DNA from 2 places in the Paenibacillus sp. YPG26 genome. Region 2 is predicted to be linked to the other one. Evidence: riboswitches for the same ligand, from Rfam matches in the RefSeq annotation. Region 2 holds a riboswitch; the other holds the start of a gene.
The links. A riboswitch is a leader RNA that binds a small molecule or an ion and turns the genes downstream of it on or off. The one in region 2 is predicted to bind cobalamin.

Region 1 (16,083 bases), 1.4 Mb from region 2:
TATCAAACTGCCGGATTGGCTCGGATTCTTTGGCGGCAAGCGGTTTGTCCCTATGGTTACCGCACTTACCATGGTTATAACCGGTATTATATTCGGTCTAATCTGGGGACCTGTGCAAGCAGCGCTGGATACGTTCGGCAACTGGATTGTCGGCTTGGGCGGGATCGGAAGTGCCATCCATATGGTCGCGAACCGTTTGCTTGTTCCCTTCGGTCTTCATCACATTATTAACTCCATTGTCTGGTTCCAGATTGGTGACTTTACAGATGCTGCAGGCAAAATTATTCATGGCGACCTCTATCGCTTCTTCGCCGGAGACAAAACTGCGGGCATGTTCATGACCGGATTCTTCCCGATCATGATGTTCGCTCTGCCGGCAGCCGCATTTGCGATTATTCACACGGCCAAACCGGAGAGAAGGAAAGCGGTTGGTTCGATCTTCATTGGTGCGGCCCTTGCCTCATTCCTGACAGGGATTACCGAGCCGCTTGAGTTTGCTTTTATGTTCGTGGCGCCGGTTCTGTACGGGATTCATGCCATATTGTCAGGGATTGCGGGTTATGTAATGTATGCGCTGGGGATTAAGCTGGGATTCGGCTTCTCCGCCGGTTTCATCGACTACGCAATTAACTATCAGCTCGCAACAAAGCCGCTTCTTCTGATTCCAGTAGGCCTTGTCTTCGCCGCGATCTACTATGTCCTCTTCCGGGTTCTTATTGTGAAGATGAACCTCAAGACACCAGGACGAGAAGATGAAGTTAACGCGGAAGAGCAAGCCGCGGCAGGCAGCCGCAGCAGTACTGTTGCGGCAGGGGACAGCAAAGCTGCCAAGATTCTGGCTAACATTGGAGGATCAGATAACATTCAATCCATTGATGCGTGTATCACGCGCCTGCGTCTGGTCGTGAAGGACGATAAAGCCGTGAACGATCCTGCGCTCAAAAGTCTTGGTGCGTCGGGTGTCATGCGTCTGGGCAAGGGAGTTGTACAGGTTGTGTTTGGACCTCAATCTGAATCCATTAAGGACGATATTAAGAAATTAATGTAATTATGATGAGCTTAGTTTGGGTTGCAAGCAGGGCGGATATATATCCGTCCTGTTTTATTTTAATAAGAGATTATTCTTGAACCGAGAGTTCATACAATCTACTCATAAGGTTCATGTATAGACCTTGCTTCAGCCTGGTTCTTGACGTATATTCGGACGTGGAGCTACTTCTTAGGATGAAAGAGGCGAAGCATATAGTGTCATATCGGCAAATCAAATGGATGATTCTGATAGTACCTTCAATCATTGTGGGGCTGTGGGAATTTGTGAGGCATCAGTTCCTGATTACATACATATCCATGGGGCTTGGGAATTTTATGACCCCCATTATACTGTTCGTGGTTAGTATTACTCTGCTGTACAGGCTGTTCGCCATGCTAGAACGGGTGCAGAATGAGCTGAATGAAGAGCGGGCCCAGAAGGCCGAACTCGTCGCAAGGGAGCAGCTGGCCAGGGAACTGCATGATGGCATTGCCCAGTCCTTATTTCTGTTATCCGTCAAAATTGACAAAGCGGAACGTCGTCAGCAGCAAAACGGGACTGATCTGAATCTGGATGAACTGCGGAAGACGGTGCATGAGGTTAACGGGTATGTTCGGCAATCGATCTCGAATCTGAAATATCCGCCTGCGGCTGGCACCGGCGGACAGCAGACTATGCGCCACCGGATCACACAATTAGTGGACGAGGTTCAGGTTCGAGTTGAATTGGAATGGACGCTTGAGGATACAGAATTTACGGCAAAAGAGCAGGTAGAACTGCTTGCATGCATCCGTGAAGCCTTGGTCAATGCCAAGAAACATGCTTCTGCCAGTCAGATCGCCGTACTGGGTGAAGGAAGCAGGGATTTCTGGAAAGTGTGTATTAAGGATAACGGACCGGGCTTTGGCGACTCTCCATACAGAGATATCCGGGATAAGTACGGCTTGAAGATTATGAGAGAGCGAGCTGAAGAGATGGGCTGGGCACTAACTATAAGTTCCGGAGACGGAATGACCCAGGTCATGATTGAGCACAGGGAGGGAACCGGGAGTGAAAGCACGCGTATTGGTCGTTGATGATCATGCCTATGCGAGAGAAGGCATATGTGATATTTTGGCGGAAGATTCCTCGTTCGAGATCATCGGGGTTGGCTCAAGTGGGGAGGAGGCTATTGAATTAACAGAGAAGTTCATGCCGGATCTCATTATGATGGATATTCATATGCCAGGGATGGATGGACTGGAGGCTACCCGGATTATTAAGCTGAGATTTCCTTATGTCAAAATTGTGCTGATTACCGTCTCCGATGATGCTGCACATCTATTTGAAGCACTGAAGCAAGGCGCTCAAGGGTTTCTGCTGAAGAATCTGTCCCCTTCTACGTGGCTGGAGTACCTTCGTGCGATTATGATTGACGAGGCTCCGCTCTCCAGTGATCTGGCTCATCAGATTCTCAAGGAATTCCCTTCAGTTCCCAAGCAGGATGCACTGGATCACCCACTGACTGGTCGTGAACGGGAAATACTCAATTGGGTAGCCAAGGGGATGACTAATCGGGAGATTGCCGGAGAACTGCAAATTTCGGATCAAACTGTCAAAAATCACTTGAAAAATATTTTGCATAAGTTACAATTGGAGAATCGGGTGCAGCTAACCAGATATGCATTCGAGCATGGCTGGGTAGATACCAAGCGTCCTAACTTTTAATTTCAAATATGATTGACTTGAAAGCATCAAGTCGTTGCCTTAGGTATAAGGTGGCGGCTTTTTTTGTCGTTTTTACTATATAAAGGAGGACTGCATGCCTATTCCATAGAAGTTAAAATAGGACTATATTCTAGAATTTACCATCCTGGTGATGAGGCAAAGTACATTCCAAATGGGAGAGTGAAGGTTAAATGGGAAGTAAGAAGGTATGGAAGGCATTTACGGCAGGAATGACAGGTATCATTGCAGCAGGATGTATTCTCGGAGCAGCGGAGTCAGTCGTATCAGCTGAGGGAGCAGTTAATTTCAAAGATAAGCTGCCCGCTTGGGCAAAGCCGGACATTGAGTATGCGGCTGCGAAAGGTTATATGAAGGGGGATGAGCGTGGGAAGTTCAACCCGAACGCGACGATCAGCCGGGCGGAATTCGCCGCAATCCTGGCAAGAGCGTCGAGCAACCCTTCGGATGCTGGAATAACTGGTTTTGGTAACATTCCCGGATGGAGCCAAGATGAAGTTAATATGGCGGTGAGCAAGGGCTTTATCTCTCCCGGCGACTATCCAAATGGATTCAATCCGAACATTCCATTAACACGCAGGGAGCTGGCCAAGTGGGTAGCATCAGGCTTGGCGGCCAAGGACGCGGACTTCAAGAAGGCCTTGTCCGATACGGCGGATACTCTAGTGCCAGTAGCGGAGTATTATAAGGGCGGCCTAAATAAGGCCGATTATCCTTATGTGTCAGTTGCCCTCGGAACCGGACTGATGGGCGGATACCCGGACGGCCGCTTCGGGCCAGCCCAGACTACAACACGGGCAGAAGCCGCAGTGATCTTGCGTAGATTTGAAAGCATCCAAGGGAAGAAGCCAGATGCCTTTCAGGATCTGAAGGAGTTTAGGGAAGTGGGGCTCACAGGGACAAATGCGATAAGTTTGGGGTTTGAGTATGCGAAGGATAATGGTGTTGAGGAAAGCTTTAAAAAGATTCGAAATGTGTCCACTCAATTGAAAAATAATATTGCCACTATTAAGTTGAATCGTTTTATTCTCGTAAACGCCTCAAAGGCAACAGATGTAAAAAATCTTTATGGTCGGATGTTTGTTGATAAGGACTATGGAACTGCCTTTAAAATGAAGAAGGACCGTTACGAGGTTTTTGTTGAATATGCTTTTACATCAAATATTGACAATATGGATGTTATGACCTATCTCAATTCGTCTAGTTCCCCATTCTTGCATTTAGTAGGTTTCAAAAGTGGGACAATCAGTAAGTTTGGAATTAAAACGATGCCTTATCTCATGGGATTAGTCGATAAAGAACATTTCTTCAAAAAAGGTATTGAGGTTACATTCTGGGGAAATGGATTTATTTTGTCAAACCTTCCTATTTCTGATAAAGATAATGGCGTAAGCATTACAGTTAGTGGTGGTAAAACTTTCAGTATCTATAAGTTAGACTGATAGTTCACCTATTAAGGAGCTAAGAGATGGGACGCTTAAGAAAAAGTATCATGATTATATTAAGTTGTTCTTTAGTACTTCCCAACCTTATATGGATGGGTTCTCAGATTGCTAATGCTGGCGGTGACATTAGTGCTTCCCTTGCAGGTATAGGAGGTATGACTCAAACCATTTCGGAGGGAGGGAAAGTAGAACAGACTTGGGTACGGGAAGGGGAAGTGGATGCTGACGCAAACCCGGGGGTATATCTCTATCAGCGAGACGATAGAAAGTGGGTGGCTGAAACAAATCGGGGCACAGTGATTTATAACTCTGTTGGATCACTAAGTTCCCCGTATCCGGAAAAAGGCCCGGAATTTGAGAACAAAATCAATATGACCAAGCCAGAGTATTTGCCTAAAAATAAATACCAATTACTTGATGGAGTAGAGAAAGATTATGTCATGATGTCCGATCCTAAAATCATTGGAGCCAATAATAAGACTCCTTTAGAAGATCAAACCAGTACTACACGGGCATTACGAATTCCAGATGGCGCCAACCTTATAATTACATCTGTCATTGGTGGTGATATTGAAAGTCAAAGCCCACCTAAAGCTTATATTTGGAACAAACACGAGAAATTCTCCGGTAACAAGTGGAGCGTAGGGTACACCACACAGGTTCACGTCACCTGGAGAGCTAACTATGTAGAGAAGAAGAAGATTGCCATGACTGGCAAGAGCAAGATCGCGATAAATGAAGTCGCCAGCTTTACCGCAACTGTGGCTACCTCGGAAGCAAAGAAAGCCTACGGCACTCCTGCAGACGTAACCACTCGAAGTGACGTGGTATGGAAGTCCAACAACCCAAGCGTTGCAAGGGTGAGCGCTACGGGGGTTGTTACAGGAGTAACCAAAGGTTCGACAACCATTAGTGTTGATTGGAAAAAAGATAAATATTGGCTGCATACCGAGAAAGTAGTAACCGTAGATACAAAAGCTGCCAATCCTCCTTCAACTGGCTCTTGTGTTCGTACCATCAATCCACCGACTGCGGCAGCCAACCTGGTAACTTCGTTCATGAATCCTAATGGAACAGGAGAGATTCTCGGGGATGATGCGGCAAATGGCCGGCATTTCGATGCTGTGAAGACAATTCCGACCAGCGAGAATCTGTACAGTCAGGCTTGGGGGTTGAACTACTTGTACCAGCATACTTTTGCTAACATGAAGGGGACAATTGATTACAGATGCACGGTAGATGTGACGTATGCTCGCACTTGGAAAGAGAAGCAGCCGGATACAACCGGTCCTGATGGAAAGCCAGTTCCACAGCCAGATATCGAGAAGTCAGATACGGTGACCAAAACCTACAGCTTCAATTTGGAACCACGACAATATTCCTATTGGGAAATCAAACAGCTCGAGGTCTACGGCATCAACCATGCTGTTATGCAGAACTATGCTTTGCCAGAAAGTAGTGTGCATATGTCACCTCACGGTTATACACTTCCAGAAGTAGACGTGGATAACAATAGTGATGTGAACGAGCATGTTTTCCCTAAAGACACTGGCTCCATTAGCTATACTCCACCCGTTCTGGCCTCTAATGGTTACGCTCCACTCCCCGTTCCCGATGATACGTTTAAGTTAAAAGGCTTGGGAGAAGCACAGACGATGCCGCCAGATGTTAAGAACGATAGGCTGACATTTAACGGTACAACAATTATGAACGACAGCATGATTAGCAGTTCTGGTCCGGCACCAGCTTCAATTCCCGCGCCAGCAAGGATTCCAGACGGAATCCTATATGAAGATCATCAATTAATTAGCAGCTCCTTAGCAAATAAAGCCGATACACCAAGTACTGGCACTCTGTACTATGAGCTTTTACCTGAGAATGTGAAAGGAAGTAGTGAGAAAGAGTTCCCGATAAGCCAGATCAATAACGTAACTGTACATACGCCTGTGGTGAATTATTCCACTGTATCCGATGATACCGGGCATAATCAGAAAACTAAGCCTGATCAGAACCGGGCAGCATTAATCCTGGATAGACCCTTTGTCATTCACATCCCCACCTCAGGTCAGCACACGAACAACCCGGGTTATGGGAACCGTGATTACGCGAAGTATACACGTTATAAGCAGGTGAAGTTTCCATTCGATGTGTACAATGCGGAACGCACACAATACATTTACAAAGGCACCTGGGTAGATATCCCTGTTTCACAGGATTACACCACTTTTTATATGCCCGTGTGGGTCGCTGAAGGGAGTTACGAGGTGGAGTTTCGCAGCATAGCCGAGAATGCGCCGTCTCCTTTTGAAGAGCAATCGAATGCGAATACCATCCTAACTAATCATGCGGCGGCGCATACGATTCCAGTTGAAGTTATTGGACGAATGTATGATTTTCATGTGACGGATATAGCCGATTATTTATGGGAAGAGGTATTCCGGTCATCTCCAAAGACATCTTTGCCTTCAGGCCGATCTTATTGGACAGGTCTTCAGGGGATTGATGGGAATAAGAGGGGAAATATTCTGCCTTACACGCTTCCCATTCATCCTGGAAGTCATCCGAATCCCGGTTACAAGAATGTTGCTGTTAAGAGCGGGTATCACTTTAAGTTTGACCTGAAGACCAAAGGAAATATGTCCGATGTGCAGGACTCTGTTCGGATTACTCCAAGTTTTTATTATGTGAGTGAAGATGGAAGGACACGGACCCCGATTGACCTTTATTATAAAGCAGGGGACAAGAGCTTTGTCCGAATAGGTTCGGCTGAGGATACCAATCCACGGTACGTGATTCTGAATGACAGACTACGCAATGTCCCAGTGGAGGAATTGTCCGATACGGCTTTGTACAAGTATGACCAATATTATAGTTTTGGCCAAGTCGGGGAGATTAGCCGGGACGACTTCCTGCGGAGCTATTTACGAGAGATCTCTATGAAAAAGACTCCAGTTGGCGGGTTAAAGCAGTTACAGCTGCCAGAGGCTGTTCGTACATTCATCGGCCCTAAGAAGGCGATTCCATCAGGCGTTGATGTGCAGAGAGCGAATGCCTCTGTACAGAAATGGTATGGCGAATACAGCCTGCCGGCGGATATTTACGGGGTAGCTGCGGGCACGAATCTAGCGGAGTATGGTAGGACCCATCAGGGGTTAACGGACCGGAGTCCAGTTTTTCTGAAAAATGGATATTTTATTGTTAATTTCGATCTAGAGACGATTGATCAAGGGAATACGAAGGAGCCTCATTTGCAATATATTCATGCTCCTTTAATGAATCAGTGGAAGCTTGAGGGCTTCAACAACAACATTTTGGATCCATATGGTCATTACTATGCTCTGCAGGATGGGGATGTCGTATTCTATTATACTGACAAATCAAGTCGTGACGACTTCAGATCGAGCGTAACGCATTAACAAAAGGTCGTGCTTGTTCAGCACATCGAGTAAAATCTAAGCTCAGTCTATCCTTATAACAAGGTAGGCTGAGCTTATTTCATGATGGCATAACTGAAGAACTCACCAACAAACCAACCATGTAATTAATAATTCAACATATGAAAAATTCACAATAATAAAACCCAACCCACCACCTCACTTTGCTACATAATCACTCAACCAATCTACCTACCTCTCTATTCCAAAAATCCGGTTATAAATGGTGAATTGACCACTATTATGAAATTTTCATATAATAGAAGCGGCTAGAAAATAAGAGAGTATATTAGACCGGGAGGTTAGGAATATGGCATTTATGATTGCACAGCGGGCATTTTTGAAATTATACTTGATCAAAATGGTAGAGGAACGCAGAGGATACGGCTATCAAATGCTAGAGGATCTCAAGTCGGAATTCAAACCTCATGGCTATTTGCCTCCGCAGAGTGAGATCTACCGCGCACTTCACGAATTAGTACAAGAAGGTGTGCTGTATAGAACGAAGAAGCTGAAAGGAAATGATCCCAGCGTTGATTTTCAGGAAATTGTGCTGTATCACTTTACGAATGATGGCAAAGAGAAGGCCGAACTCTATCGTAAGCAGGTGAAGACGGATCTGGACAGGTGCCTCGGTATCCTGCACAAAGCAGATCAGGACAATTTCGGTTATAGTTAGAGTTGCACTATAAGACTGCAATCTCATTCTTGCAGCTGCTCTATTAAGTAAGGAGAAATTTATCGTGAACGAGAACAAGTTATTGCAGATCCGGGACAGGATACATGGATTTTCAAGCCGGTATATGCAGGCTGCCATGATTATATTTATGCTGAAATGGTTAGGGATTGCCGGTGCAGTAGGGGCATTGTCGGGAAGCGCTTCAGCGCTCTTCCTGGCAGGCTTGGACTGGGCTACAGACAGCAGAATGAACCATGCCTGGCTACTGTACTTGCTTCCGGTAGGCGGAGCCTTTATGAGCTACCTTTATCTGAAGATCGGGAGCAATGCCGGTAAAGGAAATAACCTGATTCTGGAGACCATTCACCATGGCAAGGAGAGCATTCCTCTGCGCATGGCCCCGTTGGTACTAGGGGGAACGATTATTACCCATTTATTCGGCGGCTCTGCTGGCAGAGAGGGAACTGCAATTCAGATGGGGGGAAGCCTTGCGGCACGTGTAGGCAGGTTGCTGAGGCTTGACGCGGCAGACACACGGATTATTCTTATGTGCGGTATAAGCGGCGGCTTTGGCTCCGTCTTCGGAACACCGCTTGCCGGAACTGTGTTTGCTCTTGAAGTGCTGGTGATTGGCATGCTCCGGTACGAAGCGCTTCTTCCTTGTTTCATTGCAAGTGTGGTGGGGAATCTGGTCACTACGGCCTGGGGTATTCAGCACGTGCATTTTCAGATCGATGTGGTTCCTGATTTGTCACTAATAATTATTCTAAAAGTATTGGCGGCTTCGATTGCCTTTGGTCTGACTGCTCTTTTGTTCAGTACGCTGACCCATTATTTCAAGCGTACATTTACGAAGCTTATCTCACATCCTGCTGCGCGCAGTTTTGTTGGGGGTACGGTCATCATTCTCCTTGTGTTCATCTTCGGTACTAGAGATTACCTTGGACTCGGGATCCCATTGATCGAGCGTGCATTTTCGGGAGATGTGCCAGACTATGCATTTTTGCTCAAAATACTATTCACCGCTCTCACGCTAGGAGCTGGTTTCCTGGGTGGGGAGGTTACGCCGCTGTTCGTGATTGGGGCTGCACTTGGGAGTTCACTTGGAATCTGGTTCAATGAGCCAGTCGGCTTCTTCGCGGCGCTTGGGTTCATTGCTGTATTCAGCGGAGCGGCGAACACACCGCTTGCCTGCTTCATCATGGGGATCGAGCTTTTCGGCGCTGAGGCAGGAGTATACATGCTGATGGCTTGTGTAATTGGTTATTTATTCTCCGGCCACACCGGAATATATTCGTCCCAACAGCTTGGAGCATCCAAATCAAAGTTGTTCCTAATCCGAGCAGGAGATACACTAGGCGATATAAAAAAGAAATAAGGATATAAATTTAAATTGTATTATTATTAGTTTTGATGTATTATTATTCCTATAAACATAATTGTATAACGTGGGAACAGGTGTCTGAAGCCTCTAAGGCTCAGACTTAATAGGGAAGTCCGGTGTGAAGCCGGCGCGGTCCCGCCACTGTATCAGGGGAGTTAATTACGATCCATGCCACTGGCTTATTCAAGTAAGCTGGGAAGGCTGTAATGACGTTGATCCTGAAGCCAGGAGACCTGCCTGTTCTGACAGCACTGATGTACCTACGGGAGATAGGGAGGTGTTAGAGTTGGCCACCCTTGCGTGCACTTAAGGGGCTTTCTTTAACCTATCCAGGTTAGAGAAGGCCCTTTTTGATTATGTTTAACTAACAAATTAGTGATGGGGGTAGGAGATGAGTAACGTTAAGAGCGGTAACCTTGGTTTCCCGCGTATTGGTGAGAATCGGGAGTGGAAGAAAGCGATTGAGGCATTCTGGGCAGGCAAGATTCAAGAAGACGAGCTTCATCAGCAGCTCGAAGTGATTCGTCTGGGGAATTTGGAGCTTCAGAAAGAGCAAGGAATTGAGATTATACCTGTAAATGACTTCACTTATTATGATCATATTCTAGATACGGCTTCCATGTTTGGTATCATTCCTACCCGCTTTGGCTATACAGGCGGTGAAGTTCCGCTGTCCACTTATTATGGAGTTGCCCGCGGGAACACAGAAGCTACAGCCAGCGAGATGACGAAATGGTTCAATACGAACTATCACTATATCGTTCCAGAACTGGCGGGAGTTACTCCTCAGCTAACCCTGAACCGTCCTCTTGCTGCTTACCGGGAAGCTAAGGAGAAGCTGGGTATTGAAGGCCGTCCTGTGCTTGTGGGTCTATATACTTTCCTTAAGCTCTCCAAAGGATATGATTCGACCAAGCTTAATGAAGTGATAGATTCCTTCCTTCCTTTGTACATTCGTGTACTGCAGGAATTGGAGCAGGAAGGCGTCAAGTGGGTCCAAGTGGATGAACCGATTCTCGTTACATCGGTGGATGAACAGGACCTTCAACATATCAAATACATTTACGAAGCAATTAATCAGGAATTAACTACGCTGTCAGTTCAGCTGCAGACCTACTTTGGTTCCGTAGAGTTCTATCCTGAAGTTGCTGCGCTGCCAGTTCAAGGAATTGGACTTGATTTCGTTCATGACGATGGGCGCAATCTGGAAGCCCTGCGTCAGCATGGCTTCCCTCAAGATAAGACTCTTGGAGCCGGAGTAATCGATGGCCGGAATATCTGGCGTGCTGACCTTGATACCCAGTCGGCCCTGCTTAGTGACATCGTGAAGCTCGCAAATGGCGCGGAGGTCGTCGTCCAGCCATCAAGCAGCCTTTTGCATGTACCGGTAACTGTGCGCACTGAGACCAAGCTTGAGCCTGTACTCAAGAACGCCCTTGCATTTGCGGAAGAGAAGCTGAATGAGCTTGTTCTTCTAACCAAGCAAGCGAATGGTGAGCAGGTAGCCGGGGAGTTCCAGGAGAGCCGGGAAGCTCTGTCCGCGTTATCCGCTTCCCCAGCTAGAAATCGTCAGAATGTGCGTAGTCTTGTAGAGAATATCGCTGACCAGCCATCCAGTCGTGAGCATGACTTCAGTATTAGACAAGTGGCGCAAGAGAAGAAATGGAAGCTGCCATTTCTACCGACAACGACCATTGGCAGCTTTCCACAGACTACCGAGATTCGTTCTGCGCGTCAGAAATGGCGCAAAGGGGAATGGTCCAGCAGCCAGTATGGGGAATTTGTTAAGGAGCAGATCCTTGACTGGATCCGCAAGCAAGAAGAGATTGGCATCGATGTCCTGGTTCACGGGGAATTTGAACGGACAGATATGGTTGAGTTCTTCGGAGAGAAGCTCGCTGGATTCGCGTTCACAAGCGGGGGCTGGGTTCAATCCTATGGATCCCGCTGCGTGAAACCACCGATTATCTACGGAGATGTTGATTTCATCGAGCCGATGACAGTGGATGAGACGGTATATGCCCAGTCCTTAACGAAGAAGCCTGTCAAAGGAATGCTTACCGGTCCGATCACCATCCTTAATTGGTCCTTTGTCCGCAGTGACCTTAGCCGCGAGAACGTCTCCTATCAGATTGCTCTTGCCTTACGTCAGGAAGTGGAAGCACTTGAGCGTGCGGGTATTGAGATGATTCAAGTGGATGAGCCTGCCCTGAGAGAAGGGCTGCCGCTGAAGAGAGCTGATTGGGATCATTATCTGGAGTGGGCGGTACTTGCATTCCGCCTCAGCACATCCACTGTCAAAGATACAACACAGATCCACACCCATATGTGCTACTGTGAGTTCCACGATATTATTGACTCCATTACAGCACTGGATGCGGATGTAATCTCTATTGAGACGTCCAGAAGCCACGGAGAACTGGTTCACAGCTTCGAAGAACACACTTATCCGCTAGGCATTGGTCTTGGTGTGTATGATATTCACAGCCCCCGTGTGCCTTCCGTTGATGAGATGGTGTCCATGATCGAACGTGCACTTCAAGTGCTTGATCCGAAGTTGTTCTGGATTAATCCAGACTGCGGTCTCAAGACTAGAGGTGTCCAGGAGACTGTGGATTCACTCCGGAACATGGTGGCTGCGGCTGAGAAATTCCGTGAAGCCCATGTGAAGGTTAATGTATAACAAGATAACAAGATCATAATCCTGTAATAACAAACAAAGACATGGTGGTCGCAGAGTTACTCTCCGCACTGCCATGTCTTTGTTGTATATGCCCCTGTCGCGGCTCAATTCCTGCGATTCCTGCGTCGTCCGTAGAACATTCATATGAATATAGTTCCGGGTTCAGGGCAACCTAACCTGGAGAGCAGTCAGCCATCGTTTCAATAGAGACTAAGGTGCCGCTCAAAAAAGAAGTTGACAAGAATAAAAGTAACAGATACTATACTTATGAAAGTTACATTATATAAGTTCTTTCATGATAAAATATAAATCAGGAGGTTCACCCTAATGGCACATGTACTATTTATTAAAGCGAACAACAGACCGGTTGAACAAGCCGTAACTGTGAAACTGTATGAGAGCTTCTTGCAGACTTACAAAGAAACTCACCCCGATGACCTGGTTACTGAACTTAACCTGTTCGAAGCCAACCTGCCTTACTTCGATAACGATATGATGACAGGCTTGTACAAGCTTAGCAACGGGATCGAGACTACACCTGAAGAGCAGCGTCTGGCTGACCTGGCTAACACTTACCTGGATCAATTCCTCGGTGCGGACAAGGTTGTATTCGCATTCCCGCTCTGGAACTTCACGATTCCGGCTCAGCTGCTTACTTATCTGTACTACCTTACCCAAGCAGGCAAGACGTTCAAATATACATCTGAAGGACCTGTTGGTCTGGTTAACAATAAGAAGGTAGCTCTTCTCCAAGCCCGTGGCAGTGTGTACTCAGAAGGACCGATGAGTGGCATGGAAATGTCCCTTAACTACGTGAAGACCATCCTTGCTTTCTGGGGGATTAATAATCCTGAAGTCGTTGTTGTAGAAGGTCACAACCAATTCCCGGACCGCGCCGCTTCCATCATTGAAGACGGTGTGAAGAAAGCCGCTGAACTGGCAGCCCAGTTCTAAACCTTACACAAGCTTAATAGAGTGTTGATAAAAAGAGCCTTTTTGGCTCTTTTTGTGTTTCAAATTTCATGTGGGTGTTAATTTGCCAAATATGGAGATTTACAATTATACTCACACTATACATACGAAGGGAATGCACACTATGGAACTAGATCTTGAAATGGTAATGAAAATGTGCCTTGCGCTGTTGTTCGGCTTATTTATTGGAATAGACAGGCAGCTGAAGCAGAAGCCGCTGGGTATTAAGACCAGTATGGTTATCTGCGTCGCAAGCTGTCTGGTGACCCTTGTGTCCATTGAGTCCTTTGACCGTTTTGCCGGCCCGGACCATCCGAACATGGATCCGATGCGTCTTGCTGCGCAAATTGTCAGCGGTATCGGTTTCTTGGGAGCAGGTGTAATTCTAAGAAGAAGCAACGATGCGATTTCAGGACTTACTTCTGCCGCTATGATCTGGGCGGCGTCCGGGCTTGGAATTGCGATCGGGGCGGGATTCTATATTGAAGCTGTAATCACGGTATTGCTGTTGATCATTGCTGTTAACTTTGTGCCTTACCTAATTAAATCAATCGGGCCACAGAAGCTCAATCAACGTGATGTCTCCGTGAAGATCGTAATGGAGACGAATGATTACATGACGGATTTGATTCGCCACATTGAGCGCAAGAAAGTACCCGGCCAGCCTTCCGAGGGACCCTCTCACAAAATCCGCAGACTGAGAATCAAAGACCTTGATGATGGCAGACAGCGTATTGATATGGTGATTGCCGCGCCGGAGAAGGAGTATACGGCGGAGATTTATTATTTTATCAAAAAGATTGATCATGTGTTAAGTGTGGAGATCGAGCATTTATAACCTTGAATATCTCAGGTTTAAGTTCAGTTCACATTAGTAAGTTATTCTTCTATTACGGAAAGAAGTATGCCGTATTGCGAAATGGAAGGATGAGAAACTTATGAGTGAAATACAGCCTCAGAACAAGAAGGCCTCCAAATCGGGCTCGCTATTCGGGTTGATCCGCGAGACCCGGCCATCGGTTCCGGCTCTCGTCTTCGCCATAGTTCTAAGTGTCATTTCCACCTTGGTAGGCTTGATGATCCCCATGTTCACGAAGAAATTGGTTGACGGCTTCTCCTTGTCCTCAATAAGCCCTGAGCAAATTGTGCTTATAGCCGCGGCATTTATTGCTCAGACGATCGCGAGTGGAGTATCGATCTATCTGCTTAACTACGCCGGACAGAAGGTAGTGGCCTCCCTTAGAGACCGTCTGTGGAAGAAGCTGCTTATCCTGCCGGTACCCTACTATGATCAGAACCGGACCGGGGAGACCAGCAGCCGGCTGACAAATGATACGTTGATCCTCAAAACCCTGATCTCCGATCATGTCACAATCCTCTTTAGCGGAATTATCTCTATTACGGGATCTGTAGCGATACTGATGTATCTCAACTGGCAGATGACACTGATCATGTTCACGGTGATCCCTATAGCGGCTCTAATCCTTGTTCCACTCGGACGCCAGATGTACAAGATTTCCCTGGGGATGCAGGATGAGACAGCTTCGTTCGCGGCAACCATCAATCAGGTTCTCTCCGAGATCAGACTGGTTAAGGCCTCCAATGCCGAAAGCAGGGAATACGTGAATGGAAAAGAGGGGATTACACGTCTCCTCCGCTACGGTGTTCGAGAAGGGAAAGTCAGTGCCTGGATTGGCCCTGTAATGTCCCTTGTTCTAATGATGCTGCTGGTTATAATTATTGGTTACGGAGGGATGCAGGTATCCAGTGGTGTATTCTCAGCCGGGGAGCTGGTTGCCTACATCCTCTACCTGATTCAGATCGTAATGCCCATGACTCAGCTGACCACATTTTTCACTCAATTCCAGAAGGCCAAGGGAGCTACAGAGCGTATGATTGAGCTTCTGAACGCAGAAGAGGAAGAGTATTCAAGAGGCAGCAAGTCTCCTGCAGGGAATCAACCCATACGGATTGAGAACTTGTCTTTCAGTTATAACCGCGAAGAACCGGTTCTTCATGAGATTTCTTGTGAGATGGAGCCAGGTAAAGTTACAGCTATTGTAGGGCCAAGCGGAAGCGGCAAGACAACTCTTTTCTCCTTGCTAGAAAGGTTCTATAAACCTTGTGAAGGCCGAATCCTGTTAGGTAACCAGCCTATTGATGAAATTGCTTTGGAGGCCTGGCGCAGAGAGATCGGATATGTCTCCCAAGACAGTCCCATGATTGCGGGAACCATCCGGGAGAATCTGTGTTATGGGGTAGAGTCGGAAGTGGGGGAGCAGGTTATTTGGCAGGCAGCAGAGATGGCTTATGCTGATAAGTTCATTCGGGAGCTGCCCAGAGGGCTTGATACGGATGTAGGAGAACGGGGAATTAAGCTGTCAGGAGGTCAGCGGCAGCGGCTTGCGATCGCCAGAGCACTGCTTAGAGATCCTAAGATCCTTATGCTGGATGAGGCAACTTCAAGTCTGGACAGCCAATCAGAAGTGGTGGTTCAGAAGGCTCTTCATAACCTGATGAATGGAAGAACGACCGTTGTCATCGCGCACCGCTTATCGACCGTCGTAAGAGCCGATCAGATTCTATTTATCGAACAAGGAAGGCTTACGGGAAGAGGCACCCATGCCGAACTGCTGGGGACGCATGAAATGTACAGAAAGTTCGCCACTCAACAGTTCCAGAATAAGGTTCTGGACGAACAAGTCTTATCAGAGAAGTCAGGTGATCATTG
Region 2 (16,083 bases):
CACGGGATCGATAACTCAGCAGTCCGTCCGCCGTATCCATCCAGCCATCAAGATGCAGACCGCCCGTCAGGTAGATCCAGCCTGCGAGGATGATAACCGAAGCAGGCAGAGGCGGAAGCGCCCAGGCGCATATAAGGGATAGCAAGCAGGTGGCCAAGCCTATAGCCGCTCCCACAAGCGGATAGAAGCTTGTACTTCGCTTAAGCAGCTCGGGGGTGAAGTCAAGCTGGGCTCTTACCGGAAAGCGCGACAGAAATTGAAAAGCGGCCAGGATTGCCTGCCCCCGGCCTCTCATAACTTATACGCCCTGCTCTTCAGCTCCACTGGAATTCCCGCCGTAACTAGAAATACCTGCTCAGAGATCTCGGCCACCCGCCTGTTCAATCTGCCCGCAAGGTCCCTGTACTGGCGGCCCAGTGGATATTCAGGCACAATACCGCTTCCTACCTCATTGGTGACCAGAACCAGAAGCCCCGGATACGCCTGAACTGCGTCCACAAGCCGCTCAATCTCCTGTTCAACCACCGTTATAACATCGTTATCCGGGTCATCCCCCGCTCCGAGCAGAACATTGGATAGCCACAAAGTAAGGCAGTCCACCAACACCGCCGGCGTATTCTGATACGATCCGGCCAGCTCCTTAAGGTGCTCCGTCAGACGCAGCGGCTCTTCCCATGTGGTCCATGCATAACTGGCGTCAGACCGCTGCTTGCGATGCAGGGCCACCCGTTCACGCATCTCGTCATCATAAATTTCAGCCGTAGCAATATATACCGCGGAGGGAGCATGCTTCATGCACCATCGCTCTGCAAATGCGCTCTTCCCGCTGCGGGCGCCTCCCGTGATAAGAACACTCATTGTAAGCCCTCGTCCGCCCCGGAGATACCTGCACTTTCAAAGGTCGCCATCTCGGCTGGAATCCGGCAGGCGGCATCAATCAGGTGCAGCGCGAGTACCCCGCCTGTGCCTTCACCAAGACGCATGCCCAGGTCCAGCATGGGAACTAACCCGAGTTCGCGCAGCAGCAGGGCATGGCCCTGTTCTTCAGATACATGGGAAGCAATCATATACTCGCGGACCTCTGGAGCTATACGAACAGCGATCAAGGCGGCGGCACTGGAGATAAATCCATCAATAACCACAGGACACCGGTTCGCGGCGGCTTGCAGAATAACCCCCGTGAGCCCCGCAAGCTCAAGCCCTCCTACTTTAGCCAGTACATCTACAGGATCATCCGCATCGGGCCGGTTGAGCTCGATTGCTCGCTGAACGATCACAGCCTTGTGTCTTAGACGCTCGTCATTCAAGCCGGTTCCCCGTCCTACACTCTCCAAAGGCGTAATTCCTGTAAGCGCGCTCATCACCGCAGAACTGGCCGTAGTATTGCCAATCCCCATCTCTCCGGTCACGAACAGCTTGGTCCCTCTTGCGACAGCCTCCTTCACAACCTGTGCGCCTGCCAGGATGGCGGCTTCAGCTTCTTCCCTGCTCATTGCGGGTCCAGCAGCCATATTGGCTGTTCCATATCTGATCTTCCGCTTAATCAAATCCGGGTGATTAATCTCCCCGTTCACGCCAATATCCACACACAGCACATCCGCTTCAGCCAGTCTGGACAAGACATTAACCGCAGCCCCGCCATTCAGGAAGTTCAGCACCATCTGCTGGGTAACCTCAGCAGGGAAGGCACTGACTCCCTCTTCACATACCCCATGATCCCCGGCCATGACAACCACTGCCCGATTCGGGAATGAAGGCAGCGTCTCACCCGTAATCCCCGCCAGGCGGGCAGCCAGCTCCTCCAGCTTGCCTAGACTTCCAGGCGGCTTCGTCAGACTGTCCAGCCGGCGCTTGGCCTCTTCGATTGCCTGATTACTCAGGGTATGTATTTCCCCGATCCGCCCCATTAGTGAACTGTTCATTATAAGACTCCTCTCGTCTTAGCATAATTTGTGGAACGCCCAGATCCGGATGCCTGGCAAGCGCCGACTCGACTTCGAACACCCGCTTCAAGGTGTCCGGCGTCAGGATATCCTGAGGTGTCCCTTCCGCTGCAATACTTCCTTCCTGCAAAGCGACCAGCCGGTCGCAATACATGGAAGCCAAATTCAAATCATGCATAACGGCGACCACAGTCAAGTCTTCATCCTTCTGCCACTCGGATACAAGCTCCATAAATTGAAGCTGATACCGGATATCGAGGTAGGTCGTGGGTTCATCGAGCAGAAGCACCCTTGGCTGCTGGGCCATGACTTTGCCTAAGGCCACCCGCTGCCGCTGGCCGCCGCTGAGCTCATCCACAGGCTGATCTGCCAGTGAATCCAAATCCAGCTTCATCATAATCCTGTCTATAATCTGTCCGGCATCCGATGATAGATCACGGCCAAGCCAATCCAGGAATGGGAACCGGCCCATCTCAATGACATCCTTCACGGGATAGGCCAGGCTCGGAATTCCGTCCTGCTGAAGCACCGCCAGCTTGCGCGCAAGCTCTCTGCGTCTGTACGATCCGACCGGCTTTCCGTCGATGTCGATCTCTCCAGACTCGATATGCTCAACTCCCGAGATCGTGTGCAGCAGTGTTGTTTTGCCGCTTCCATTAGGCCCTATAACTCCCAGAAACTGTCCCTGCTCCACCTTAAGATTCAGATCCCGGAGCACGGTTTTGTGTCCGATTCGCTTGGTAATTCCTCTAAGTTCGATCATACTCACCTCAGACCACGCTCCTGTCTGCTCTCCCGCTGCTTCTTATTCCGGTATAAGAGATAACCGAAGAACGGCGCACCCACAAATGCCGTAACGATCCCCAGCGGGATCTCGACCTGACCCAGAATGGTTCGTGCAATCAGATCGCTCCACATCAGGAAGATGCCTCCGCAGATCGCAGAGAGAGGGACGATCAGCCGGTAATCAGGTCCCGTGATCAGACGGACCATATGGGGAACGACAAGTCCAACGAATCCGATAACCCCGGCAACCGAGACCGCCGCTGCTGTGAGCAGAGTGGCTACAATCAGCATGACAAGCTTCGTGCGCTCCACATCAAGACCCGAGTGAGCAGCCTGCCTCTCACCCAGCGCGAACAGATTCAGCTTGCGGGCCCCGCTCCAGATCATAATCATACCTATCACCAAATACGGCAAAAGGATGGCCAGATACGACCATCCACGAAGACTCAGGCTTCCCATTGTCCAGTATAAAATTTCATTCACCGTCTTCTTGGACATGGCTGTCAGGAAAGCCACAACCGCTCCAAGAAAAGTCTGCATAACCACGCCGGACAGGATCAGGCTCTCTGTCGGAATTCTCCCGCTTTCTCTAGCAAGGGTGAGAACGACCCACAATGTAATAACCCCGGTGACGAAAGCTACCATGGGCAGTGTAAATATACCGATTACTGAGAACTGCCAGCCAAAGAAGATAAGTACAGCCGCACCCACGGAAGATCCCGAGGATACGCCAAGTGTGAACGGATCGGCAAGCGGATTGCGGAGAACCCCCTGGAAGGCCGCACCTGCAAGTGCCAGGGACGAACCCACAATCAGACCGAGCAGCACACGCGGCAGACGAACACTCAGCACGATTTGTTCCGAAGCCGTACTCCAGTCCGGTGTGATCCAGTCCCCCAGAACGGGAATCCTGTGAAGCAGAATACGCGTGATCTCGCCTATAGGCAGGGAGACCGAGCCGGTACCAACGCAGATCAGCAGGGTGAGAACCAGCAGAATCAGGCTGGCCCCCATATAACCCGCTAACTTCTTATTCATTTAACAAGGTCCGGGTAGATCGCTTTAGCTACTTCAATCAGACCTTGAGTAACCCGTGGACCCGGACGGCTAAGCAGGTTATCATCAAGTCCTGCAAGACGGTTATCTTTGATGGCTGTGATCTGATCCCATCCGCTGCGGGCTTTGATAATGTCTGCAAGCGTCTTATTGTTCTCATCAACTACGCTCTTGGCGTAGAGGATGACATCGGGATTGGCTTTAATGATGTTCTCTTCATTAATCTGCTGCCAGCCGGTCAAATCGCCAGCCACGTTCACGCCTCCGGAGATTGTGATCATTTCATCCATGAATTCGCCCTTACCTACGGTGTAGCCAGGAGAGAATTCAATGTAGACCTTCTTCTTCTGTTCATTCGTTACCGATTTGACCGCATCTGTAACCTGCTGAAGCTCCTTCTTCATTTGATCTGTAACTTTCTTGGCTTCCGCCTGGCGATCCGTAATTTGACCATAAGTCTCAATATCCTGAATCACGGCATCAATGGTCTTCGGATTGAACTGGAAGACCTTAATGTTCAGTCCGCGCAAATTCTTGATGGTATCCGCACTGGTAAGTCCCGCCACGAAGACCACATCCGGCTGTGCCGCAACGATCGTCTCAACATTCGGCTTCATACCGCCCATCTTCGGCTTGGATGCAGCTGCTGCCGGATAATCATCAAAGTCCGAAACACCGACAATCTCCTTATCCAGACCGATTGCAAAGAGAGCCTCTGTCTCGGATGGTGCCAGGGATACGACCTTGGCAGGAGCCTTGTCAAAAGTAATCTCTTCCCCTGTAGCATCTTTCAGCTTGAGCGGATAGGTTGTCTTGGGAGCGGCTTGTTCAGGAGCCTTCGCTTCCTGCTTCGCCGGTTCGGAGGCTGGTGTTCCTTCCTTCTCTGCATTCCCACATCCCGCGGTTACTGCCAGCATAAGCGCTAACAGCCATACGGCCCAAATTTTGTTCAATTTCATTGTGTTTCTCTCCCCTTCTAATTTATGTTTCTCTAACTGGACTGAACTTGAGAGTTACCCATCAGACAAGCGTGTGAATGACTCTGTAGAAGCAAAGAACTCTAACTGCCAACCTTCCAACTTATTGTTCGTAGTTAGGCAAATTGGGTCAGAGCAGTTCTCCTTAAGTCACTTCACGCGGCCGCCTTAGATGTAATTCAGAGTTCATTGCAAAATGAATATCACCTGGCTAATCTGCGAGTTCGATCATTTCCGTGTCATCAACAAGAAAAAAGACCTGATCCAGGCGGATCAGGTCTACGTCTACGAAAGCATGTCCGGTGAACCTGCAGCTCTTCAGAATCAGAGATACAGCCGCACAAATAATATTCCGGCAGAACGTTGTCCCTTCCTCGGAGGACCGTTACGATATCATAAGGCAGGTCTCCTGACTTCCGGGTTGAATGACGATAGCCCGCCTTCCCATACTTATCAAGTACAGTGGCTGTTGATTGGGCTCGTCCCCGGTATACAGTGGCGGGACCGTGCCGGATTTGCACCGGCTTCCCTATTAACCTTGAACTCATGGCTCAGCCATGCAAGGACCTTATGAATATATGTATTCGCATATTAAAGGTGAGTCTACTCTTCGGATTATAGGGGATATCGCACCACCATACAACCCGAAATTCCAACAATTTATGCATATTTTGGAACTGAGAGCTTAATGCGTTCCATTGTCAAATCTAGTGTCTTCCCACCTGGACTGGGATCCTTAGCATACTGCCTGTCCCGGCTTGATATTCCCGGAAGCTTGCTCCCGGCAAGAGAAGCGTTCTTAACAGGCGGACCACTCCGCCATGGGTCAGGACCAGAATGCGAGGCGGATAGAGGGAAAAGGCGGGATCTCTTGCATCATGAGTTTGTTCAGCGCGATTCAGCATTTCCGACATAACCTCCGTGCAGAACCCCGATACCCTGCTGCTGAAATGTTCCCAGGATTCGCCTCCAGGAGGGGTAACCTGCTCAGGATGATCAATCCATTCCCTATAGAACGGATTGTCCTTCAGCATGTCATAGGTCTTGCCTTCCCATTCGCCGAAGTTCATTTCTCTAAGTCTCTGATCGAACCTCGCCCCAGCTATCAGATCCGGCCTAACCCGCTGTAAAGTCTCCGGGCAGCGCCGCAAATCACTGCTGTACACAGCGCAGAATCCCAGCCCATGCAGCTCGGAGGCCAGCGGGCGGAGCAGCGCCTCTTCGCCAGGCAGCAGCGCAAGATCTGTATGTCCAAGGTAGCGCCGCTCCGCATTCCACTTTGTCTGTCCATGACGAACAATGATCCACTCCACTGTCAGCTCCACAGCAGACTGCCTCCCCGCCACAGAAGAACTGCCGTTCCAAGGACTACCCAAATGTTGGATACCCACATGAGCATTGCGGCTGTCTTGGGAATATCCTCTGGAACCATCTCACGGGTCTTGTCCCCCATATATGCCCGGAAGGAAGCAACGCTGTGATACACGTTCTCACCGCCAAGGCGGATGCCCAGCGCTCCTGCCACGGCGGACTCCGGATAACCGCTATTCGGGCTGGGATGTGAAGCAGCGTCTCTGCGAACTATCCGGTAAGCGCGTCCGGAATCAAGGCCCATCCCTTTCGAGACGGCAATGAGCAGCAGAGCCGTCAGTCTTGCCGGGATGTAGTTGGCCGCATCATCTAGACGGGCCGATGCCCAGCCAAGCTTCAGATATTTCTCGTTCTTGTACCCGACCATCGAATCAAGGGTATTCACCGCGCGGTAAGCCATCGCCAGCGGCGCGCCGCCAATGATCGCATAGAACAGCGGGGAGACAACACCGTCCACAATATTCTCGGCCACTGTCTCTACCGCTCCCCGGGCAATCTCGGAAGATTCCAGGTGTCCGGTATCCCGGCCTACGATCATGCCCAGCGACCGGCGCGCTGCCGGGAGGTCTCCCTGCCGCAGGCAGTGATATACCGCCATGCCCGCGTCTTTCAGGCCTTTCGCGGCAACTGTGGTCGCGATCAGCCAGACTTCCGCGGCAGCAGCAAGCCAGGGACTGATCCGGCCAAGCAGCCAGATCAGTCCCCAGCTAAGGGCGAAGGCGCCGCCCGCCACAAGCAGCGGCAGCAGCAAGCCCGCCGCCTTGAAGCGGCGCTCGGGCACCCGGCGGCGGATTGCCGCCTCGATCCGCGTGATCGCACGGCCCATCCCTACAACGGGATGGGGAATGGCCCGCGGATCGCCAATCAGCCGGTCGACCACATAGGCGGCCGGCAGGACCCACCAGGCGCTCACCGCCGGACTCCGGCGGCGGCGAGCGCCTCTCGCACCGCGCTGTAGACGAGGCGGCCAATCCGGCCGCCGATGTGGGTCGCGGTGCCGGCGTACGGGTGCAGCTGCCCGTACGCGGGGTTCTGGCTGACGCCGATGATGACGGCGTCGGTGGTCGTGCCGGTGGCCGTTAGGCCATTCTCGGCATCGGGCACCCCTAGATCGGCGAGGGCAGCCGCCTTCGCCTCGGTGGCAGTGATGATCGCGTTCACCATCGCGGCCGAAGTCATCCGGCCGTCCACCGCGATTATGAGATTGATCGTTCCCGGGACATAGTCCGCCGGGAACGTCGTGCGTGCCGTGCCCGCGCGGGCTCCGTTGGATACGCCCGCCGTGGCGCAGATGAACACGGAGGCTTCGTCGTCCAGCTCCTCCGCCACCGCGGTATGCTCAAGCCGGACGGCTGTCAATAGTCCAGCCGTCATCTCCAGCGGATATTCCCACCGCTGGAGCAGATCCCTGATGTCCCGCTCGGGATCATCGCATCGATAGAAGCGGTCGACATAGATGTTAACCATCCTCTGCAGACGAACCATGCCGCCTCCATAGACAGCACTACCCAGAGCATCAACCGGGCCCGGCAGATTCACGGAAATATGTCTTTCACCCCGGACAAGCCGAAGCCCTGGATAAGCCTCTGACCTGTACTCCCCCCGGGGATTATCGCCTTCGCTTCCTGTATGTATGAATGGTGTACTCATTCTTCATCCCCCTTATCACCAACTCTGCCTGTTATCTGTGTCCCAATTTCAGCCTGAATCTCACGGACCAGCAGGCCGTTGTCCTTCTTGCTCTTAACCGCCACCCGGATATCCCTGTCTTCGAGCCCCGGATACATGGCGCAGCTGCGGACTAGAATTCCCCGCTTCCCAAGTTCGTTCTGCATCAGACTGGCTGTCCAGCCTTCAGGCAGTCTTACCAGGAGAAAGTTCGCTTCGCCGGCCCAGGTTCTGCATCCAAGGCGCTCCAGATCTTCACGCAGGCGCCTGCGCTCTTCCGTAATTAAGGTAATTGTAGCTTGTTCATACTCTGCCGGACTTGCCAGACATATCTGACCTGCAAGCAGGGCGAGCTGGTTCACACTCCAGGTGACCTGCTTGCCCGTCATAGCACGGATAATATCGGGATGAGCAATGCCATAACCAAGCCGGAGTCCTGGAATTGCATAGAACTTTGTCATGGATCTAACCAGAATAAGCCTCGGAAATAAGCCGATCTCCTGTACCAGTGAATGCCTTGAATCAGGCTCAATGAAATCAATGAAGGCTTCATCAATGACAAGATAAGTACCTTCCCTTTCGGCAATAAGCGCGTATTCTCTCAGTATTTCCGAATCATATTGAACTCCATTTGGATTGTTCGGCTGTCCAAGGAACACCAGATCGGACTTCCTGATCAGCAGCTCCATGTCCTTCGGATCAGCATGAAAGTCATGATCCGCCGTACCTCTTACCGAGGTTATCTTAGAGCCAAACTGCCGAGCCAGAGCTGAATATTCCGAGAAGCAGGGTTCCACAACTCCCACTGTCTCCGGCTTCAATGCCAGGAGGATCAGCGCCATCGTCTCCGCCGCTCCATTGCCAATCGAGAGCCATGATTCGTCCACACCAAGCTTCCGAGCCAACAAGCACTTGAACTGGCGGTGTCCCGGATCAGGGTACCTGGTAATCGAGGCAAGTCCTTCCGTCAATCTCTCCACAAGCCCGGGCGGCGGGCCCAGCGGATTAATATTGCTGCTGAAGTCCGTGAAATCTCCAGCCTCTCTTCCATAGGTACTTGCGGCCGTCTCCAAATCCCCGCCGTGTCCGTATACTTCCAGCATAAGATTACCTTCCTGTTCTTCTATAATAAGAGCAATTACTATTTTCACATTTGATTGCGGTTATTGCCGCGGGACATGCCTGATCTGTCAGCAGCTGCTCCCCCCAGATTGCTTAATGTATAGCAGAGCTCGGCTCAAAAATCTGCACAAGTAAGGCGAGCACCTTCGCTCCAACTATCCCGGGCATCCTATCCACGATGTCTCCGCTGCAGGACATTTTTCCAACTGCGTTATAAATAGGCTATAGTTGTACCCATTATGACGGCAGCATACTTTTCACGTCAATAAAGCGTCAAAATTCTTTGGTTTCCCCGAATAATTGCGTTACAATGAGAAAGTAAGTGACAAAGCATAGATCAGATACGGAGGACAAGAGAGCGATGCTGTTTATCGATAATCAAGGCATTACAGATGCCGCCATTAATCTCGCCATTGAGGAGTATGCGCTCAAGCATCTTCCGGCGGACGAGACCTACTTACTCTTTTATATCAATGCTCCGTCTGTCATTATTGGCAAGCATCAGAACACCATAGAAGAGATCAATGCGGAGTATATCAAGGATAACGGCGTTAAGGTCGTCCGGCGGTTATCCGGCGGCGGTGCCGTATATCACGACCTGGGGAACCTCAACTTCAGCTTCATTACGAAGGATGATGGTCAATCTTTTCATAACTTCCGCAAATTCACCCAGCCTGTAGTTGAAGCCCTTCAGCAGCTTGGGGTGAATGCGGAGCTTACCGGCCGCAACGATCTTCAGGTTGGAGAACAGAAGGTATCCGGCAATGCCCAATTCTCCACACGGGGACGTATGTTCAGTCATGGAACCCTCATGTTCGACCTGAATCTCGACCATGTGCAGGCTTCCCTCCATGCCAACCCGGAGAAGTTCAAGTCCAAGAGCACCAAATCCGTGCGCAGCCGGGTAGCCAATATTTCCGACTTTCTGGATAAGAAGATCACGATTGAAGAATTCCGGTCAGAGCTGCTTCGGCATATTTTCGGCATGGAAGTGGACAAGATCCCCCAGTATGTGCTGACGGAAGAAGACTGGAGCAAGATTCATGAGATCTCCAAGGAACGGTATCAGAACTGGGAATGGAACTACGGCCTGTCCCCTGAGAGCAATGTGAAGCATGCCAAGAAATTCCCGGTGGGTATAATCGATCTTCGGATGGACATTAAGGATGGACGGATTGCCGAGATCAAGATTTATGGAGATTTCTTCGGTGTGGGCGATGTCGCTGACATTGAAGATAAGCTTCGGGGACTCCGTTATGAAGAGAGTGAGGTTGCAGGTGCTCTGGCGGATACGGACGTAAAGCACTATTTCGGCAATATTGAACTCAGCGACTTCATCGGGCTCGTCTTCCTTGAAGAGTAGGCACACCGGTTAAAATGCGGCTTACCCGTTCCAGGCTTGCAGAGCTTAGTCTGCTGATTGTTGCTATGATGTGGGGCTGTACGTTCCTGATGGTTCAGTCCGCAGTGCAAGCACTTCCTCCGCTGGCATTTAACGCGGTCCGCTTTATTGGAGCCGCACTGCTTCTGGCCGTAATTATTTCCGTATTCTACTCGCAAGAGTGGAGACTCTTCTCGGGCAAAATGCTGCTGCATGGCTCACTTCTGGGCGTATTTCTGTTTGGGGGATACGCCTTTCAGACCATGGGCCTGCTGTATACCACAACTTCCAATGCTGGATTCATCACCGGCCTATCGGTTGTTATGGTTCCTTTTCTGGCGGCTGTACTGCTGAGGCACAGGTTATCCCGAGTGAGTCTCGCTTGTGCGCTGCTTGCCGCTTGTGGTCTATACTTATTAGCCTTTCCTGGAGGCAGCTTCATTCCTAACCGGGGAGATGGCCTGGTACTGCTATGCGCGTTTGCTTTTGCGCTCCATATTGGCTTCACCGGAATTTATGCTCCCAGGTATCCGGCTCTGCCTCTCGCTGCTGTGCAGCTTGCGGTGACCGGCCTGTTAAGTCTGGCGTCTTCCCTGCTGACCGAGAACCTGGGTTCATGGAATCATCTGTCAAATACTCTAATGCAGTCCGAAGTACTGATTGCCCTGCTTGTGTCTATCGGTCCGACCAGTGCTTTTGCTTTCTGGATTCAGACCGTCAGCCAGCAGTACACCACCCCTACCCGGGTTGCCGTTATCTTCGCCATGGAGCCAGTGTTCGCGGCTCTGACCGGAGTCGTATTCGCAGGTGAGGTTCTGGGATGGCCCGCCCTGATTGGCTGTGCCTGTATCCTGACAGGCATGATTGCGTCAGAGCTTCAGCCTGCGGCTTCTTCTGTTGAAGCTGTGCCACATACTGCTGCTGGCAGCCAGATGAACAAAGACATCAGCGCCTGATCCTCGGCGCGATACAAGGAGAGAAACCTAATGCCAAAATATAAACTCATCGCCATCGATATTGACGATACCCTTATTAATGATGACAAGGAAGTGACCCCAGGAACCCAGCAGGCTTTGGAAGCCGCTGTAGCTGCTGGCGTGGTGGTTACTCTGGCAACCGGCCGGGCTTATGCCTCGGCTCACAAAATCGCCCGTCAGACTGGACTCAACGTTCCCATCATCACGTATCAGGGCGCTCTGGTGAAGAACCTTCTTGACGAGAAGGTGTTGTATGAACGCTACATGCCTGTTGATGCGGCCCGCAAGCTGTTCCAATACTGTATTGAACACAACTTGCATCTGCAGACTTATATTGACGATAAGCTGTATTCCCGTGAAGAGAATCAGAAGCTGATCGATTATGGCAAATTAAATAATACCCAGTATTATATCGAGCCGGATTTCGAGAAGCTGATCTCCCAGCCTACACCGAAAATGCTCATTATTGATGAGCCGGATTATCTCGATGAGCTGATTCCGATCTTCCGCGAACTGCTCGGAGACGGTGTGCACATTACGAAATCCAAGCCTTACTTCCTCGAGTTCATGCACAAAGAAGGTACCAAGGGAGAGGCCCTCACCTTCCTTGCGGATCATTTCGGCTGTGACCTGTCTGAGACCATTGCGATCGGTGACTCCTGGAACGATCATGAAATGCTTGAAGCCGCAGGTCTTGGTGTAGCTATGGGCAATGCCATTGCCCCGCTCAAGGAGCTTGCCGATTATGTAACAGCCAGCAATAACGATGATGGAGTTAAAGAAGTGATTGAGAAGTTCGTTCTTGCACAGCAATAAGGCTAGGTAAGATAGCCAACCGGTTCCATGTGTTTTATAATTTTCATTACTTAAGCCAGACCAGTGTTCACAAAAAATGGCTGTCCTATTTCCCCAATAGGACAGCCATTTCTGTATACGCAAGACGGACATGACCGGGAAGCGGATAATCCCGCCTCAAGTCAACGTCATGAGACATATGTGTAAAGACCACTTGCTCCGGTTGCACATCTGCCAGAAGCTCCACTGCCTCTGTCATGTCATAGACTGAACGGGTATGGAACGGAGCCTCCTCCTTATAGAAGCTTGTTCCCAGCACCAGCAAATTAAGTCCCCGCATCAGAACTCTGTCTTCTGGAGGAAGCGCAATGGCATCCGAGCAGTAGCACCAGCTGAATCCGTTCTTCTCCAATCTATAAGCATAGGAATAACCGTTCTTGCCGTGAAAGACCCTCCAGCCCTGTATCTTCCAACCCGCAAGTGTAATGCCTTCGTCAATCTCATGGAAATCAACATGTCCCCCGAGCCATGGGTACTGCCTCAAGATAAGCCCGATCACCTCGCGGGGAGCATACAGCTGGCCCCGACATTCCAGCCACCTGCAAGCATCCGTCCATTCCGGCAGTCCGCCGATATGATCAAAATGTGCGTGAGTGATTACAATATGTCTGACAAATCGCAGCTTGCGCTGTTCCATTTGTGCACGCCAGTCAGGGCCGCAGTCAATCAGGAAAGACTCCTCACCCGCATCCACCAGAACGCTGGAACGATAACGCCTGTTCACGCCTGATGTCCTGGCCTCTTCACAGACTCCGCATTCGCAGTATACACGGGGCACTCCCATCGCATCCCCGGTTCCCCAGAATCTAAGCTGATCTCCCACAGCCTTCACTCCTCCCCGACTTGCCTTTAAGCCGTATAGTTATGTACCACTGAATTGCTACGCTCTATATTACCAAGCCCTATTATAGTCCACCTGGTAGAACTCAACAAGAAAGCCCTGTCTTCTGCGGATGGTTAGTAACAGCAAATAACCGAAGATCAGATCTTCGGCTACGCACTCAAGCAGATATACAATTAAATAATTACAGTTAGCGGGTCCACCTTGAATCGGTTCTCAGCCATCCAGCTTCCTTTTTCATTATAGAGATAAGCCCGGTGAACCAGAACTTGAACCTGCTGCCCTACCTGAAGGTTCTCCTTCTCCAGAGAGCGGTAAGTTGTTAAGGTATAACCACCTACCTCAACTTCAACCAGCCACTGGCTGCCGCGGAAATGCAGGTGCTTCACGATCCCGCTGTCCGTTGCTGACAGCACCTGGAACTCCTGCTTGGTCCCTACTTCAATATACTCCGGACGAATCAATGCCTTGGTATCGCTGCCCCTGCTCGCTTCATCAAAACCCTTCAGCTGGGCCGCATTGTCTACCAGTGTGGACTCACCAATGAACTGGGCTACAAAAGGCGTCGAAGGGTCTTTATAAATATCCCAAGGCGTCCCTTTCTGCTCAAGTTGGCCGTGACTGATAATCATAATTTCATCTGCGACTTCAATAGCCTCATCCTGGTCGTGAGTAACAAAGATGGAGGTAATCCCTACACGCTCAATAAGCTCACGCAGCCACGAACGCAGTTCCTGGCGAATCTTCGCATCTATAGCCGCAAATGGTTCATCCAGCAGCAGCAGCTGAGGCTCAGGAGCAAGCGCGCGGGCAAAAGCCACCCGTTGACGCTGTCCACCAGACAGCTGATGAGGATAACGCTGCTCGAATCCCTTGAGCCCGGTCAACTCGACCAGCTCCATAACCCGGTTCCGGATGTTATCCTTCGATGCCTTCTTCACCTTCAAACCGAAGGCTATATTATCATATACAGTCATATGCTTAAATAAAGCATAGCTCTGAAATACGAATCCAATACCGCGTTCTTGAGGCGTCAAATGGTTAACCCGCTGTCCGTGAAATAGGATTTCACCTGAATCGGGACTCTCCAGACCTGCCAGCATCCGCAGAATCGAGGTCTTCCCGCCACCACTCGGACCAAGCAGACCAATTAACTGACCCTTCTGGATCCCAAAGCTGACATCTTTAACTGCATGAAAAGAACCGAAATGCTTATCCAAATTTTTAACTTCTACGTGCATGTTGGCACACGCCCCTTCCTCACATCAAACGGTAGGCTCTAATTTATATCACTCTCTTGTATAACAATCACGAATTGATTATTACAAATTCTCATCAATTTACTGGGTATAAACTTATCACTTACTTTACCAAATACCTGCTTCAATCGTCAATTGTTTAGAATGTTTAGATTGGATAGTTTTTTGTTAATAATAGAAAGGGAAAGTTACCTTGGCCTCTTGCACATATATTTTTCTCCAAATCTATTGATACATACCAGGCCATACAGTAAGATATAACTAGAACTTTCTACCTATACCACCTGCAAGGAATGATAAAAATGGAACTGTTAACAGGCAATTGTCCTAATTGTGGGTCCGTATATCGGAGAAATATCAGGGACTTATGTACCAATTGTAGCGCGAAGCTGGACTCCGAGCTTGTTCAGTGTCTGGATTTGCTGTGGAGATCTCCTAATGTAACTACTGACGAATTAAGCCAATCTACTAAAATTAAAAAGTCTGTTATTATTCGATTCATTAAAGAAGGCCGGCTGCCAAGGAACTGCAAGAATTTAACTTATCCTTGTGAATGCTGTGAAGCCCCGATCCGTCACAATCGTCTCTGTGTTGGGTGCTCGGTTACCTTCACCGGAGTCGCTGAGCAGCTAAACTCCAAATTTGTCCTTCATCAAGGTAGCGGCTTCATGATGAACCGGAGACTGAACGAACAAAGATAATAACACTCTTGCAGAAGCCTATCCGGCTTCTTTTTACTATCATGTGCTTAGAAAGGGAGGTACCCATGCTAATTACACTTGAGCTTACTACAAGCAAACGGGACGAATTACGCGACATTACAAGAGAAGTGGCGAGTGCAGTCAATCGCAGCGGCGTTAAGGAAGGATTGGCCGTGATCTATTGTCCGCATACCACCGCCGGAATCGCTATTAACGAGAACGCGGACCCGGATGTAAGACACGATGTGCTTATGCGGCTTAACGAGGTCTATCCGTGTGAACACCCCAAATACCGTCATGCAGAAGGCAATACCGCCTCTCATCTCAAATCGATTACAGCTGGTCCTTCCCAGACGATCATTATCCATGAAGGTCGGCTTCTCCTCGGTAGATGGCAGGGCATATATTTCTGTGAATTTGATGGACCAAGATCAAGACAATATCATGTTAAAATATATGAAGGATGACCACCAGCCCTGCTCCGGTTAACCCGGGCCGGGCTATTATTTTGGTTTATTCACTTTACATCAGTATATTAACGTTATAGTGATTCACAGCTACATCGTTGCACCTAATTAAAGCAGTGCAGTAAAAAATATACGCCTTGCGACGCGTCAAACTAAAGGTTATGACTCAGCATTTTGACATGGGCAATGGCAGCAGGTTGAATCTCTTCGAAAGTAAGATGATCCTGTATATAGAATGAGATGAATCCATGCAATCCCAAGAACAAGCTAAGTGGAACCGACGTATGCTGAGCCAATGGATGGCCTTCTTCCTTCATATATTTCTTCACGATGGCTGCGAATAGATCAAAGCACTTGGATTGCTCTGCCCGGCAGTAGGAGAGAATCTCTTCATCGCGTAGCATGAACATAATCTCATATTGATGCGGATGATCCATCCCGAACTTAATGAACTCCAGCATGAGCTGTTCAACCTTGGTCAATCCATCTACCGGCGGGCTGCTGATCACTTGGCGGAACAATAACTCTACATGATTGAAGTCCTGTACAACGATGGCATAGAACAACTCGGCCTTCTCTTTAAAATGATAATAAAGCGATCCGTGGCTGTATCCAAGATGCTGCCCGATACTTCTCATCGAAATCGCACGGTACCCTTTGGTAATGAACAAATGCCTGG

Region 1: another riboswitch for cobalamin. It lies ahead of metE (5-methyltetrahydropteroyltriglutamate--homocysteine S-methyltransferase); the one in region 2 lies ahead of LDO05_RS04800 (ABC transporter substrate-binding protein).

The regions. Positions count from the first base shown of each region.
Region 1 covers NZ_CP084530.1:2,442,363-2,458,445, reverse strand. Annotated here, with positions in the region: gene nagE (N-acetylglucosamine-specific PTS transporter subunit IIBC) at 1-1,048, shown strand, start outside; gene LDO05_RS11485 (sensor histidine kinase) at 1,246-2,106, shown strand; gene LDO05_RS11480 (response regulator) at 2,081-2,737, shown strand; gene LDO05_RS11475 (S-layer homology domain-containing protein) at 2,929-4,197, shown strand; gene LDO05_RS11470 (DUF5704 domain-containing protein) at 4,356-7,616, shown strand; gene LDO05_RS11465 (replication termination protein) at 7,945-8,313, shown strand; gene LDO05_RS11460 (voltage-gated chloride channel family protein) at 8,438-9,691, shown strand; cobalamin riboswitch at 9,753-9,952, shown strand; gene metE (5-methyltetrahydropteroyltriglutamate--homocysteine S-methyltransferase) at 10,089-12,380, shown strand; gene LDO05_RS11450 (FMN-dependent NADH-azoreductase) at 12,708-13,334, shown strand; gene LDO05_RS11445 (MgtC/SapB family protein) at 13,501-14,190, shown strand; gene LDO05_RS11440 (ABC transporter ATP-binding protein) at 14,291-16,083, shown strand, end outside.
Region 2 covers NZ_CP084530.1:1,037,108-1,053,190, reverse strand. Annotated here, with positions in the region: gene cobS (adenosylcobinamide-GDP ribazoletransferase) at 1-295, opposite strand, end outside; gene cobU (bifunctional adenosylcobinamide kinase/adenosylcobinamide-phosphate guanylyltransferase) at 292-858, opposite strand; gene cobT (nicotinate-nucleotide--dimethylbenzimidazole phosphoribosyltransferase) at 855-1,922, opposite strand; gene LDO05_RS04810 (ABC transporter ATP-binding protein) at 1,873-2,706, opposite strand; gene LDO05_RS04805 (FecCD family ABC transporter permease) at 2,709-3,767, opposite strand; gene LDO05_RS04800 (ABC transporter substrate-binding protein) at 3,764-4,744, opposite strand; cobalamin riboswitch at 5,145-5,348, opposite strand; gene LDO05_RS04795 (histidine phosphatase family protein) at 5,470-6,087, opposite strand; gene cbiB (adenosylcobinamide-phosphate synthase CbiB) at 6,078-7,046, opposite strand; gene LDO05_RS04785 (adenosylcobinamide amidohydrolase) at 7,043-7,672, opposite strand; gene cobD (threonine-phosphate decarboxylase CobD) at 7,780-8,904, opposite strand; gene lplA (lipoate--protein ligase) at 9,285-10,286, shown strand; gene LDO05_RS04770 (DMT family transporter) at 10,301-11,260, shown strand; gene LDO05_RS04765 (Cof-type HAD-IIB family hydrolase) at 11,291-12,097, shown strand; gene LDO05_RS04760 (MBL fold metallo-hydrolase) at 12,183-12,920, opposite strand; gene LDO05_RS04755 (sulfate/molybdate ABC transporter ATP-binding protein) at 13,154-14,218, opposite strand; gene LDO05_RS04750 (secondary thiamine-phosphate synthase enzyme YjbQ) at 15,003-15,404, shown strand; gene LDO05_RS04745 (TetR/AcrR family transcriptional regulator) at 15,557-16,083, opposite strand, start outside.